3 regions of the Sphingobium sp. B8D3A genome follow, and region 1 is predicted to be linked to each of the others. Evidence: riboswitches for the same ligand, from Rfam matches in the RefSeq annotation. Region 1 holds a riboswitch; each other region holds the start of a gene.
What was found. Region 1 has a riboswitch for cyclic di-GMP ahead of M2342_RS03755 (hypothetical protein). Riboswitches for the same ligand answer to the same signal wherever they lie in the genome.
Positions count from the first base shown of each region.

Region 1 (4,294 bases):
ATGTTCTCGACGCCGTTGATCTCCTGCTCGATCGGGCTGGCAACGGTTTCCGCCACGGTCTCGGCAGAGGCGCCGGGATACATGGCCGAGACGGTCACCGTCGGCGGCACCACCTCGGGATATTGCGAGACAGGCAGGAAGAAATAGCTGATCGCGCCGATGATCGTGATGATGACGGCGATGACCGCCGCGAAGATCGGCCGGTCGATGAAGAAACGGGACAGACGCATGAGGAGCTCTCCTCGGGGCAGCGCTCAGAGCATGTCCGGGTCAGGCGGCTTCACCTGACGGCTCGGACATGCGGAAAGCAAAAGGGACCGGATCAGGATCGGCTTCAGGCGAAGCCGATCCTGATCTAGCGCGTAAAGGTGGCCTGGCCGGACATCAGCGCGGTGGCGGCGGCAGGCGTCGCCGGCTGCGTCTCAGGCGCAATGCGGCCTTTGCGGACCTGCACCTTGCCGCCGGGCATGGCGAGCTGGGTGCCAACGATCACCACCTGATCCGCGGGATCCAGCCCGGCCCGCACGACGCGCAGGCCATCGACAACCGGCCCAAGCTCGATCGGCTTGGCGGCGACGGTGCCATCCTTGCCGACGACGAGCAGCGTCTTGCGCGCCTGATCGGTCTGCACGGCGGTGTCCGGCACCAACAGCGCGCGAGTGGCAGAGCCGGTGGAGAGCCGCATATTGCCGAACATGCCGGGCGTCAGGAACAGATCGGGATTGGGCAGCACGGCGCGGGCGCGAATGGTGCCCGAGCGCGGATCCAGGCCGTTGTCGGTGAAATCGAGCTTGCCCTTCCAGCGATAGGCATTCTCATCCTGCAGCTTGATCTCGACCGGCGTAGCGTCGGCATCGGCATCACGCTTGGTCTTGAGGAACAGCGCTTCGGACCCCTCGAAGGTGAAGTAGATCGGATCGAGCGCGTTGATGGTGGTGAGCAACGTGCCGGATGCGCCCTCTCCCGATGAGGCGAGGTTGCCGGGGTCGATCCGCCGATCCGAGATGCGGCCGCCAATGGGCGCGCGCACGGTGGTGAACTCAAGGTCCAGCGCGCGACTGCGGGCACGGGCCTGCGCACCGGCCAGCGCAGCCGATGCCGCCGAGACGCGGGCACGGAGCCGGTCGACCTCGCTCTTGGAGACCGCTTCCACCGCCACCAGTCGTTCGGCACGTTCAAGATCGCTGCGGGCCAGCGCGAGATCGCTCTGGGCCGTGGCGACACCGGCACGCGCCTCGGCCAGCGCGGCCTGGAAGGGGCGCGGATCAATGGTGAAGAGCGGCTGGCCGGCGCGGACCATCTGACCGTCCGTGAAATGCACGGCCGTGATCTGGCCGGAAATGCGCGGACGCACCTCGACCGCGCGGCTCGGCTCGAACCGGCCGACATAATCGTCCCACAGCATAATCTCGCGCGCGAGCGGCGCCGAGACGGTGACGGTGGGCGCCGCCATCGCGGCCTGCGCCGGGGGCGACGGGCGCATCAGCGCGTAACCGCCGGCAATGGCGAGCACCGGCAGCGCCACCCAGGCGGCACGGGTCAGCGAGCGCCGCCGCGTCGTGCCACCTTCGATGGGCGTGGCTTCCGCCGGGCTGAGTTTCTTGAGCATGTTCATGCGCGGTTCCTCCGCTTGATCGACAGACGCAGGGCCCCGATGTGGCGGAGCAGCGTCTCATATTGATGGGTCGTGTAGCCGGCCTCGTAAAAGCGACCGAGCTCGGACGGGGCGATGTTGTAGCCATGGTGCCAGCTCAGCACCGCGATGCGTCGCAGCGCTTCGAGGCGCGCGCTCGCCAGCGGCATGGCCCGGCGGAAGCCGAAAACGAGGCGCAGCAGGCGGCCCAGGCGGCTCTCCTCGCGCAGCGAAGACAACCCGTCTTCCCGCGCCAGGCGGACAATCGTCCACTCGACCGGAAGGAGGTGGCCATCCTGCACCTGAAGGCTTGCAGCCTCCGATGCAGTGACACCCGGGACCATCGCCCGTGCCCCGCCATCTCTCAGATCCAGATATGCCATCACCGTGTCTCCTCCTGCTTCCCCGGCAGGCACGACGGGGCAGCCCCGGACAGCCAGTGCTGCCGGGCGCGCGCATCGCGGATGCCAGGGATCGATCCGGGAAAGACGGTGCGCGACCGGCGCGTCCGTCCCGAAACCAGAACCTATGAAATTGCTGTCAAATCAAGTCGGGCAAGCAGAACGCGCCCGGCCAAGCCGCACGCACCCCCATGCCTTCTGTACTGACTGGTATATTAATCGGATGTTCAGGCGTCAACCCGGTTTTTTGTACCGACCGATATTTTATTTTGCAGCGCGCAAAATCGGTCTTGGGTCCCCAGGCGCTTCAGCGGCTAGGCCACATCCCCATAGTCGTCTCGGCAACGCGCTCCAGCTCCTCCCGTGTGGTGCCGGAGCCAGCCAAAACCGCCATGCCCTGCAAAACGGCGATGAGATATTTCGTGATCGCTTCCGCATCGGCGGGCCCGACAAACTCGCCCTCGTCGATGGCGCGCTGCATCCGGGCCACCAATGCCCGCTTCACGGTCTCGCCGCGCTTGAGCACTTCCTCACGGATCGATTGCGCTTCCGCGCCACAGGCGGTGACGCTGATCACGCTGAGGCAGCCGGTGGGCTGGCCATTGCCGGCAATCGTGGAGAGCGCGCCATCGAGCAGATGCTGCGCCACGCCGCGCGCGGTGGGCATATCCAAAGCCGGACCGATATAGGCCAGCTTCTCCCGCTCGTAGAGATCGAGCGCCTGCCGGAACAAGGCCTCCTTGTTGCCGAACGCGGCATAGAGACTCGGGCGGGTGATCCCCATCGCGTCCGTCAGCTCGCTGAGCGACGCGCCCTCATAACCCTTTGTCCAGAACACACGCAAAGCGGCCGCAAGCGCCTGCTCGCAGCAAAATTCGCGGGGCCGACCCCTGATGGCGGTCTGTTCCATATCGGACGGTATAGAATTCCTCGACGGGGTTGTCGAGTCCGGTGCGACGAAGGGAGCCAGGACGGTCCCGCTCGAGCGGCACGTTCTCCCAGGCATGATAAAAGTTAAGTTCAGACTCTTTTCCATGAACCTTTTCCAGAGCTTGACATTTCAAGCGCAGGATCACTCCGATCCCGATAATGGCAAAGCGGTGGTGACGCCGTGACGCAAAGCTTCCGGCCTTGGGTTCAAGGTAGCGGGGTTGCCGAAGGAGCCGAGGTCGGAGCTGTGTGTGCGTGTCTACGCCTCGCTCTGGCTATGATCGCTCCACACCGCTCCGCGCTACGTGGGCCTGCCATCGGATAGCTCCGTCTCCAGCCCGGCTGCAAGCCTGACAGGAGATGACGCAATGGCTCAGGTTCTTTCCACGACGACATTACGATCCAACAGAACGTCACGACTATGCCGGGCCATGCCCGCCATAGCCGCCTGCTCCGCGCTCGCCATGCTGCTGAGCGCCTGCGAGACCAGCGGTTATTCCCGCTACGCCAATGTCGGCTCGCCGGCGCCCGGGTCGGGCGGCAGCAGCGATGGCGGCAGCAACAATGGCGGCGGCGGCACTGACACGGGCGGCGGGAACACGGGCGGTGGGAACACCGGCGGCGGGAATACCGGGGGCGGCGGATCGGCCGATGGCGGCGGCAGCACCAGCGGCGGTCTGGCTGGAGGCGTCGTCACGCAGGTCTCCCCGGTTCTGGCGACGGCCGGCAACGCCGTGCTCGGCGTCGCGGACGGCCAGCAAGGCGTGACCACCCCCATCGCCGCTGCCTTGCCAGTCACGCAGCCCGTAACCGGCACGATCACGCGGGTGCTGCAGGACACCGGCACGGTGCTGGTCGATGCCGGCGAAGGCCGCACGCTGCTGCTGCAAGGCGCGCAAGGCGTGGTCGGCGATGTCGTGTCCATCGACGTTGGCGGTCGCACCGTAACCAACGGTCTTGACGGCACCGCAGGCGCGATCGGCGTCGGCGTGCTCGGCGACACCCAACCGACGGGCACGCTCGCATCCGCTGGCGTGCTGAACGCAGGCAATACCGCGCTGGCGACCGTGAACGGCATCGCCGATGTGCGCGTGACCAACATTACGGCGCCCACCGGCGGCATTTCCGACAATCTGCTGAATGTCGCGCTCGGCGGCAATCAGCTGCTGGGGAGCGGCGATCCGGCGCTGGTCAACGCCAATGTGCTGCCGAACGGCGCGTCCCTGCCCGGCGGTGGCGCGGGGGCCGTGGGTGGCGTGCTTGGCGCGGTGAGTTCGACCGTCGGGTCTGTCGGTGGCGCCGTGGGCGTGGGCGGTGACGTCTCAGGCGG
Region 1 covers NZ_JAOQOS010000001.1:841,479-845,772, reverse strand. Annotated here, with positions in the region: gene M2342_RS03775 (efflux RND transporter permease subunit) at 1-230, opposite strand, end outside; gene M2342_RS03770 (efflux RND transporter periplasmic adaptor subunit) at 356-1,615, opposite strand; gene M2342_RS03765 (hypothetical protein) at 1,612-2,016, opposite strand; gene M2342_RS03760 (TetR/AcrR family transcriptional regulator) at 2,342-2,944, opposite strand; cyclic di-GMP riboswitch class I at 3,116-3,193, shown strand; gene M2342_RS03755 (hypothetical protein) at 3,333-4,294, shown strand, end outside.

Region 2 (4,294 bases), 650 kb from region 1:
GGCCGGGCTATGTCGCCTATCGCAACACGGTGCGCGCGCTCGCCATGACGCCGATCGAGATCGAATGCGGCGAACAGGCGCGCTTTCAGCTGACGGCGCGCGCGCTCGCGGCGCTGGATCCGGCACCGCAGGGTGTGATCGTCGCCAGCCCGGCCAACCCCACCGGAACGATCATCGCGCCTGCCGAACTGGAGGCGATTGCGCGGCTCTGCCGGGAGCGCAGCGTCGCGATCATCTCGGACGAAATCTACCATGGCCTCAGCTATGGCGAACCTTGCCGCTCGATGGGGGAATTCGCACCGGATGCGATGATCGTCAGCAGCTTCTCCAAATATTACTGCATGCCCGGCTGGCGGCTCGGCTGGCTCTATGTGCCGCGCGCCATGGTCGAGCGGGCACGCGCCTATATGGGCAGCCTGTTCCTGACCGCGCCATCGATCAGTCAGCATGCCGCTTTGGCGGCGCTGGACTGCACGTCAGAGCTGGAAGCGCATCGCGCCACTTATGCCCGTAACCGGGACATTCTGCTGGACGCCTTGCCAGCCCTCGGTCTGCGACGCATCGCGCCGCCGGATGGCGCCTTCTACATCTATGCGGATGTCAGCGACTTTACCGATGATAGCCCTGCGTTCTGCAAGAAGCTGCTCCTGGAAACCGGGCTCGCCATGGGGCCGGGGCTCGACCATGATCCGGTCAATGGCCATCGGTTCATCCGGCTGAGCTTTGCGATCACGGAAGCCGAAGTGCAAGAGGCAGTGCGGCGCCTTTCGGCGTGGTTGCCCGACCAGCGACGGCTGTAACGATCACGTCGCGGGGGGCAACCATATTTTAGAGCAACGGATGCAGCGCAATCGACGTCGTGCTTGCGTTGAAGTTAACTATAGTTATCGGCTTAACACGGCCGGTTATGACCCCGCTCCAGACCGAGGGCGACAATTTTCACACGACAAATCAGCTGCATGGCTCCGATCTGCATGCGCGCCATCTCGACAAGGCCGGGCTTTTTTGTTGCGCTGCCGCTCAGCTAACGTTAATATTCCTCCTGAAGATGACGGCTCCGCCCCACGGGCGTTCGTTGCCTTCGACAAGGGCAAACTGTCGGTAACGGCGGGACGCAAAGCCTCCGGCCCCAATGGGGTAGCGGGGCTACCGGGGGATGAAACAGAGCATTTTCGGATATCGTGTGTAGCCTGCTGTGAGAAGGTCATTGGGTTCGTTTGAACCTCAGGCTGCGCTCCCTGTCGTCGCGCTTCGATCCCTGTCTCAAATCCCGTTGAACCGCACCTGCATGGCGGTTTGCCCTTCACATCATCTGGGCGGTGGGCCCACACGAGGGGATTTCGTAATGCAGGGTAAGGCAATCAAAACGCGCAGCGCCGTTCGGCAGGCTCTCAAGGCAGGTCTGTTCAGCAGTGTCGGTATCGCGGGGCTGCTGGCGGGCGCATCGGTCGCGCAGGCCGATACCGGAGTTTGCGAAGTGACGGGTGATGTCACGCTTTTTTTCTGCGATACGTCGTTGGTTAAGGCTCGTATTGAAGGAGGCGATACCAGCCTCACCGTGAATGGCGCACAGGTCGAGGAGAGCATCACAGTCGATGGCGTGAGCTACTATACGTGGGATAACACAATCCCTGGCGACATTACCTCGACGCTCCTCATCACCAATTCCACGATCAGCACCACTAATAATGGCGGCGTAAACGTCAGTTCCAATATCGTGGGTCGGAACGACATTTCGGTCACCTTGGGCCCGGACGTCACAGTGGATAGCGTGGGTGGCAACGGTGGCATCTGGGTGCGCAACCAGGTTGCGGGTGACATCATGATCCAGAACGATGCGGCGCTGACCGTCTCCGGCGTGAACACCAACGGCATTTCCGCGACCACCAACGCTGGGTCGGTGAGCGTCACCAATAGCGGTGCCATCACGGTCAACCCAACGGTAAACCCCGCAGACTTCACGCAGCGCGGGATTTACGCCGACGGCGGCTACAATGATGTCGAGCCGGTCGAGGTGACGGTGACCAACACCGGCCAGGTGCAGGCTCAGGCAGCGGGCATCCGCGTCGTCAATTACAACGGTCTTGCGAAGATCACCAACAATGCCTCGGTATCGTCGGTCAACAATCAGGCACTTGTCGCCTGGACGCCGGACGGCGAAGTGGTGATCGACAATCAGGAGCAGGGCATCGCGACATCGGAGTCCGGGCCGGCGATCCAGGGCGCCTCGCAGATCGGTGACATCACCATCACCAATGGGGGCCTTGCAGAAGGCGAGACCGGTATTCTTGCCATAGCGGGCTTCGATCCGGATGAGGCAGGCTCCGGCGCCATCACCATCACCAACACCGGCACCGTCACCGCCAGGTCCGGCAGCGCCGTTCAGGCGCGCACACCGGTCGGCAATGTCGTCATCGACAATAGTGGAACGCTGCAGGCGAATGGCGAAAGCGCGGCTGTGGATGCAGACGCGGTCAGCGGCACGGTCCAGATCACCAATTCCGGGTCGATCCTGGGTGAAACCGCTATCGTCACCAACAATGCGCCGACCACAATCATCAACTCGGGCGTCATTGCAGGGGGGGCTTCGTCCGGCCACGCCATTCTGATGGGTGCCGGCGACGTGACACTGGAACTGCGTGCCGGCTCCAGCATCACCGGTCTCGTCGCGGATGCGGATATCGCGAGCGGCACCAACACCCTGGCCCTGGGCGGCATCGTCGACTCGTCATTCGATGCCGGCCTGATTGGCGTGCAGTATAATGATTTCGATGAATTCGTGAAGGTAGGGGACGGCACCTGGACGCTCACGGGGACAGGAACGACCGGCTGGACAGTCAAGGAAGGGACGCTGAACGCAGGCAGCAATGGCGCATTCGGCGTTGGCCAGGACTATGTCGTCGAAGGTGGCGTGCTGGGCGTGGGTGGTTCGCAGAATGAGGTGACCTTGGGCTCGCTCACTGTCGCGCAAGCAGGCCTCGTCGGCACCGACGGGGGCGTGCTCGTGCTCGATCAGAGCAGCGACACCGTGTTCGCTGGCGAGTTGATCGGCGGAGGGACGTTCGTCAAGGCGGGCGAAGGCGTGCTCGCGTTCACCGGTAACGGCTCGCCCTTCAATGGCGCGCTGGATGTTACCGGCGGTTCATTTAACCTGACTGGCAGCCTCGTCACGACTTCGGTCTCCGTGGGCGGCGCCGAAATTGCTTCGCTCAACATCGTGAGCGGCGGTACGCTCAATTCCACCGAGGGCTTGATCGGCATGGGAGGAACGACCGGGGCCGTCACTGTCTCTGGCGAGGGGAGCTGGAGCAGTTCCAGCTCCATACAGATCAGCCGTGACCCCAACTCCTCCGGTTCGCTGACCATCATGAATGGCGGCTCGGTCGAGACGGTGAATGGCAGCATCTACATGGGCGCGGGCGGCTCGATCAGCGTCAGCGGTGAAGGGTCGGCGCTTCGGGTCGGTACGCTGCATTCCGAACTGCCGGCCGACTGGGTTTCGGCCGATGGCTGGTTCAGTGCGGATGAGGGCAGCATCTCGGTGACCGACGGTGGTTTGCTGGAGGCTGACGGCAGCTATATCGGCGGAAACGGGTCCGGCACGGCGACGATGATCGTCGACGGTGCCGACACGGTGTGGCGCAACGGCCTCAGCCTGTACATCGGCGGCACCGGCAACGACACCGTTGGCCAGGGCAATGTGACGGTGTCCGGCGGCGCAGAAGTCACGTCCTACACCAGCGCGCTTGGCGTCGACACCGGCTCGAGCGGAACGCTGACCCTCACCGGCGAAGGCACGACCTACAGTGTTCTCGCCCGTAACGGTTACGCCGGCAACATGCGGGTCGGCTACAGCGGCACGGGCACCGCCACGGTTTCCAACGGCGCCCTGCTGTCGGCAGCCGCCCTGATCGATGTGGCGAGCCAGGAGGGCAGCAGCGGTACGCTGACCATCGAGGCGGGCGGCCGGGTCACCGGCGAATCCCTGCGAATCGGTGGGGCTCAGTCCGCTGTCGGTAGCGTCAGCGTCGATGGAGCAGGCTCCACGCTTGAGATCGGCAGCGGTCGCATCGGTATCGGCATCTCTGGCGAGGGCACGCTCATGGTCAGCAATGGCGCCTCGGCGAGTTCGCAAGGTGCGATCATTGGCTGGGAGTCGACCGGTCAGGGCACGGCTACCGTGAGCGGCGCGGGCAGCACGTGGACCAATGACGGCATTCTCTACGTCGGCAACGTCGGCGAAGGAACGCTCAACATCGCGCAGGGCGGTCGGGTCACCAGCACGGATGGCTAT
Region 2 covers NZ_JAOQOS010000001.1:1,492,304-1,496,597, forward strand. Annotated here, with positions in the region: gene M2342_RS06840 (pyridoxal phosphate-dependent aminotransferase) at 1-800, shown strand, start outside; cyclic di-GMP riboswitch class I at 1,080-1,154, shown strand; gene M2342_RS06845 (autotransporter domain-containing protein) at 1,346-4,294, shown strand, end outside.
Region 2: linked by a shared signal. The riboswitch ahead of M2342_RS06845 (autotransporter domain-containing protein) and the one ahead of M2342_RS03755 (hypothetical protein) in region 1 are both predicted to bind cyclic di-GMP.

Region 3 (4,294 bases), 320 kb from region 1:
CATCGCAACCATCATGAATTCGGCCACCGGCCAGCCCGTTCAGAAAATGACCTTCGGTCGCATGCCCAAGCCCTGGGCCAGCTTTAATCTGGAAAGCGGCGAGCTGGTGACGATCGATCGCGTGCAGGTCGGCAAACCGGCGCCCGGCAAGTTCGTCGCCCCCGTCGAGGTCTGGGTGACGCCGAAAAGCTGATGTCGGCAAGCGCGGAGCGGATGAGCGACATTCTGATCGTCGGCGGTTCGCTCGCCGGCCTCATGACCGGCCTCGCCTTGTCGCGACATGGCTTCTCGATCACGTTGCTGGAGCGCTCGACCGATACCGACCGGACCGGGGCAGCGCTGCAGGTCGGCTATGGCTTGCTTGAGCAGTTGACCGGGCGTCCTCACGCTACGGGCGCGCTCGCGACGGGCGTTCAGGCATGGCAATCGGTCTATCGCGGTCTGCGCGCAGCGGCGGACGAGGCCGGCATTGTCGTCCTGCAGAACGCCCGTGTGGAAGCGACGGGAGAGGCGGAGGATCGGGCCTGGGCAAGGACCGCCGATGGTCGGCGGTTCGACGGCAAGGTGCTGGTCGGCGCGGACGGCTATCAGAGCGTTGTGCGGCGGCAGGTCAGTCCGGAGCGTCCGGATGCCGTCTTCGCGGAGTATCTGGCCTGGGTCGGCTTTGCCGAAGAGTCGGCGCTGTCTGTCCGCTTTCCGTCCAATCTGGAGTTTCTCGAGTCCGAGCCCTATGTGCTTCTCGGCTTTCCGCTGACAGCCGCCGATGGCAGTCCGGAGCGTGGCCGCCGCCGGGTCGGCTGGGGCTGGTACGACGCCGGACATAACGCAATCCTGCGTAGAACAGGGGCGGTCGAGGGCCCGTTGGCGCGGCATTCGCTGCGCCCGAGCGACATGCCGGATGAATTGTTCGACGAGCTGGCCGCACTGGCGCGCCGGCACTGGCCATCGCCCTGGCGCGACGCGATCCTGGAATGTATCGCCCGCAAAGCGGTGCTCGGCACACCGGTCGTGGAATATTGTCCGGACCGCCTTGTCGCCGGCCGCATGTGTCTGGTTGGCGACGCTGCCCATGTCTGCACGCCGATGACAGGCAATGGCTTTGCAACCGCCGCGCAAGATGCTCTCACCCTCGCGCGCTGCCTCGACCCGGCGGTCCTGCAGGCCGACCCCAAAGCCGCACTCGCGCGATATGAAGCGTCCCGGCTACCCGAGGTGCGCCGACTGGCCCGGTCTGGCCAGCAGGTCAGCCGGAATTTCGTGGGCTCTGTGGTTGAGGCGGTTGCTCTGACATAGCGGTGGGCCGGTAGCACGAAGACCTTTTCAAGCCTGCCTTTCGTCGCCCTCCGGCATTGCGCCGACATCTTGAGGCAGCGGCCCACCGCAGAAGCGCTTAGATGAGAACCGACGCTTGGCAGCGTCGCGCGCTCCACGCCCTGACAGGCGAAGCGAGGGGAGAGGAGCCCAAGCGGCGTTTTTCGCGGGAGGGGCCTTGGCATTTAGCCCGGATGTGTAATTCGTCGGGATCATAGCGACGGCAACGAAATACATTCTCATGGAATTCGGTTTGGCGCGAGCTAACCGCATCGTCGGTTCGCTTCAGTCCGCGAAGTTCTTGGCGTTTTGCTTAGGCTCTGATGACGCAAACCTCACGTTTATTTCATTGAAAACAAACGCGCTCCTAATCCGGCTACTCGATCTGCGGTTCAACATGGGAGTAGTCGCACAATTCTCCATCTGGTCGTTCACCACATAAGCGTTGACTGCGTAGCGTATAATAGTTAAATCAAAATTTACCTAATAGCGCCCGAGATTCTCGGTCGAAACGGCAAACCATCGGCGACGATGGGACGCAAAGCCTCCGGTCCCTCACAGGGATAGCGGGGTTACCGAAACGGAGAACTATTGTGGACCTGTCGTCCTCGCGCCTTCCAGATCCTTTACGCCCTCGTCGGGCGACGGCCCGTCTTTGGCGACGGTCAGCAAGCACCAGTACCGATCATCACGTGATCCAGTCGCTTGCGACTGGCTCGCCAGATGCACGCGCTTGCAATCCAAAGCTCCGCGAAACGCAGTCGCCCGAGGGACTCTAAGGTAGGCGGAGTCTAATATTTTCCGATTAAATTCATGTGCATATCAAGTAAGAGAAAGACATCGTCATGTTCGTGAACTTGAAGTCTATCGCGACAATTGCGCTTCTGGGTTCCATCCCGGCGGCAAGCTACGCTCAGTCCTCAGCATCTGTGTCGACCACGGGTACAGCCCGGATCGTTCAGCCGATCTCGATCGCAAAAACCAGCGACCTTGCGTTCGGCACGATCGTGAAACCCTCGGTAGCAGGGACCAACACGGTCACTGTCGATGCCTCGACGGGCAATCGCAGCCTGTCTGGTTCCGGCGACGCCGTTGCCGCTGGTGGCACGACGTCGCGCGCCGCCTATACGGTCTCGGGTGAAGGGGGGCAGACTTTCTCGATCTCGGTGCCCGCCAGCTTCTCCATGACCGGTACGCCCGGCGGCACGATCACCGTCACCCTGACGCCGAGTGCCGCAACAGGCACATTGTCCAGCTCCATCGGCACAGCTGGCACCGCGACCTTCGGCGTCGGCGGTAGCTTCTCCCTGCCCAATACGCAGGCCTCTGGCAATTACTCGGGCACCTTCACGGCGACCGTCGCCTACAACTGACCTGTGACAGGAGCGTCTCGTGACGGTCTCATCATCCATCCGGATGGGAGCGCGCCTGTTGCTGGCGACCGCTCCTGCGCTGGGAGCGCTGTGCCTTTGCGCGGCGCTTGCAGCCTCACAGGCGAACGCGGCGGAAGCGAATGCGAAAGGCCAGGTTTCGATCGTGGAGCCAGCTTCGATCACGCAATCGGCGAAGGACATTGTTCTGCAGCCGGTGCTGGTTCTTCAGTCGAGCCTCCGGGTCATGATCTTGTCGCCAGGGCCGCAGTCAAACGAGAGCGACCAAAACACCGGGCTTTCGATGGCCGCTCCTATTCAAATCGCCGGGGGCAGCAACCAGACGTTTTCGCTCCTGGTCTCAAAAGCATTCGTCCAGCCAGGCGCAGGGGGTTCGCTTAGTGTCCCGATGGCGACGCTGAGCGATGATAATTTCCCGTCCTTTGAAGCCGGCCCCTCGGGTTTCGAGGATGTCCTCATGGGCCGGCTGAGCGGCGATGGCCTTCTGTCTGTTCCTCCATTTCTTTTGAAAGCGCTGCGCGACAGCTACGGGCCCGACGGCGGGCCTTTGCTGGTCCTGGCGCAATATGAATGAGCGAGAGACGCCGGTGATGACTCTCCCAGGCGTCGTGACGCGTCTCACGCGATCTGCGAACCAACGCAAGAGCATCGCTATCGCTATCGCGTTGGTCGCTGGCGCCTTCCCATCCGCTTTTTGCACTTCCTCTTCTGCCCAGCCTGCGACGACAGAGCAGGCCGGCGGGAGCGCCAGCCTCAACATCAATCCAAAGCGGATCACCTTTGATCGGCTGGGGCGGACGTCGAGCATATTCCTCTTCAACCAAGGGACTGCCGCCGGGGTATATGACATCAGCTTTGTCGACCGGGTCATGTTGCCCACCGGTCAGATCCGCCCGACGGATGAAGCAGACGGCGCGCCGGAGGTGAGAGACCTCAGTGCCAAGCTTCAATCCGCGCGTTCCATGATGCTGGTGACGCCCAGGCGCGTGCTGCTCAAGCCGGGGATGGGGCAGACAATCCGTCTTCGTGCAGGTGGCACCGGCGACTGGCCCGCCGGCGAATATCGCACGCATCTGACGGTGACGGCGGTGCCGCCACCTGACACGGGCCTAACCGCCGATCAGGCTGCGAATGCTGAGCCCGGTGCTGTTTCGTTCCGCATCGCATCTGTTCTTGGGATTTCCATCCCTGTGATCGTGCGTATCGGCACGCCTCAGGTTGAGGCCGCGATCGAAAACACACGGTTCACGATGGAGAGCCCTGGGCCGGGGTCTGAGCTGAACAGCCCTATGCCAGTCGTCACTTTTGACCTTGTGAGGCGTGGGCCGAATTCCCTTTTCGGCGATATCGAAATCCGAAAGGCGAAGGCGCGCCGTGAGGACGAGCCGTTGGGTGTCGTGCGGGGGATCGGTGTCTATCCTGAGATAGAGCGGCGACAGGTAAAGATCGCTCTGCGCTCTCATCCGCAGCGAGGCGAGCAAATCAGCGTCGTGTTCACCGACCAAGATACAGCTCCGGGGAAGATACTTGCGCAGAGCCAGATCTCCTTGCCGTAGCCTGTGGATTGGACTGATGCTCATGATCGCCACTGC
Region 3 covers NZ_JAOQOS010000001.1:518,570-522,863, forward strand. Annotated here, with positions in the region: gene M2342_RS02550 (hypothetical protein) at 1-193, shown strand, start outside; gene M2342_RS02555 (FAD-dependent monooxygenase) at 214-1,293, shown strand; cyclic di-GMP riboswitch class I at 1,815-1,891, shown strand; gene M2342_RS02560 (DUF4402 domain-containing protein) at 2,241-2,684, shown strand; gene M2342_RS02565 (hypothetical protein) at 2,704-3,276, shown strand; gene M2342_RS02570 (hypothetical protein) at 3,311-4,258, shown strand; gene M2342_RS02575 (hypothetical protein) at 4,275-4,294, shown strand, end outside.
Region 3: linked by a shared signal. The riboswitch ahead of M2342_RS02560 (DUF4402 domain-containing protein) and the one ahead of M2342_RS03755 (hypothetical protein) in region 1 are both predicted to bind cyclic di-GMP.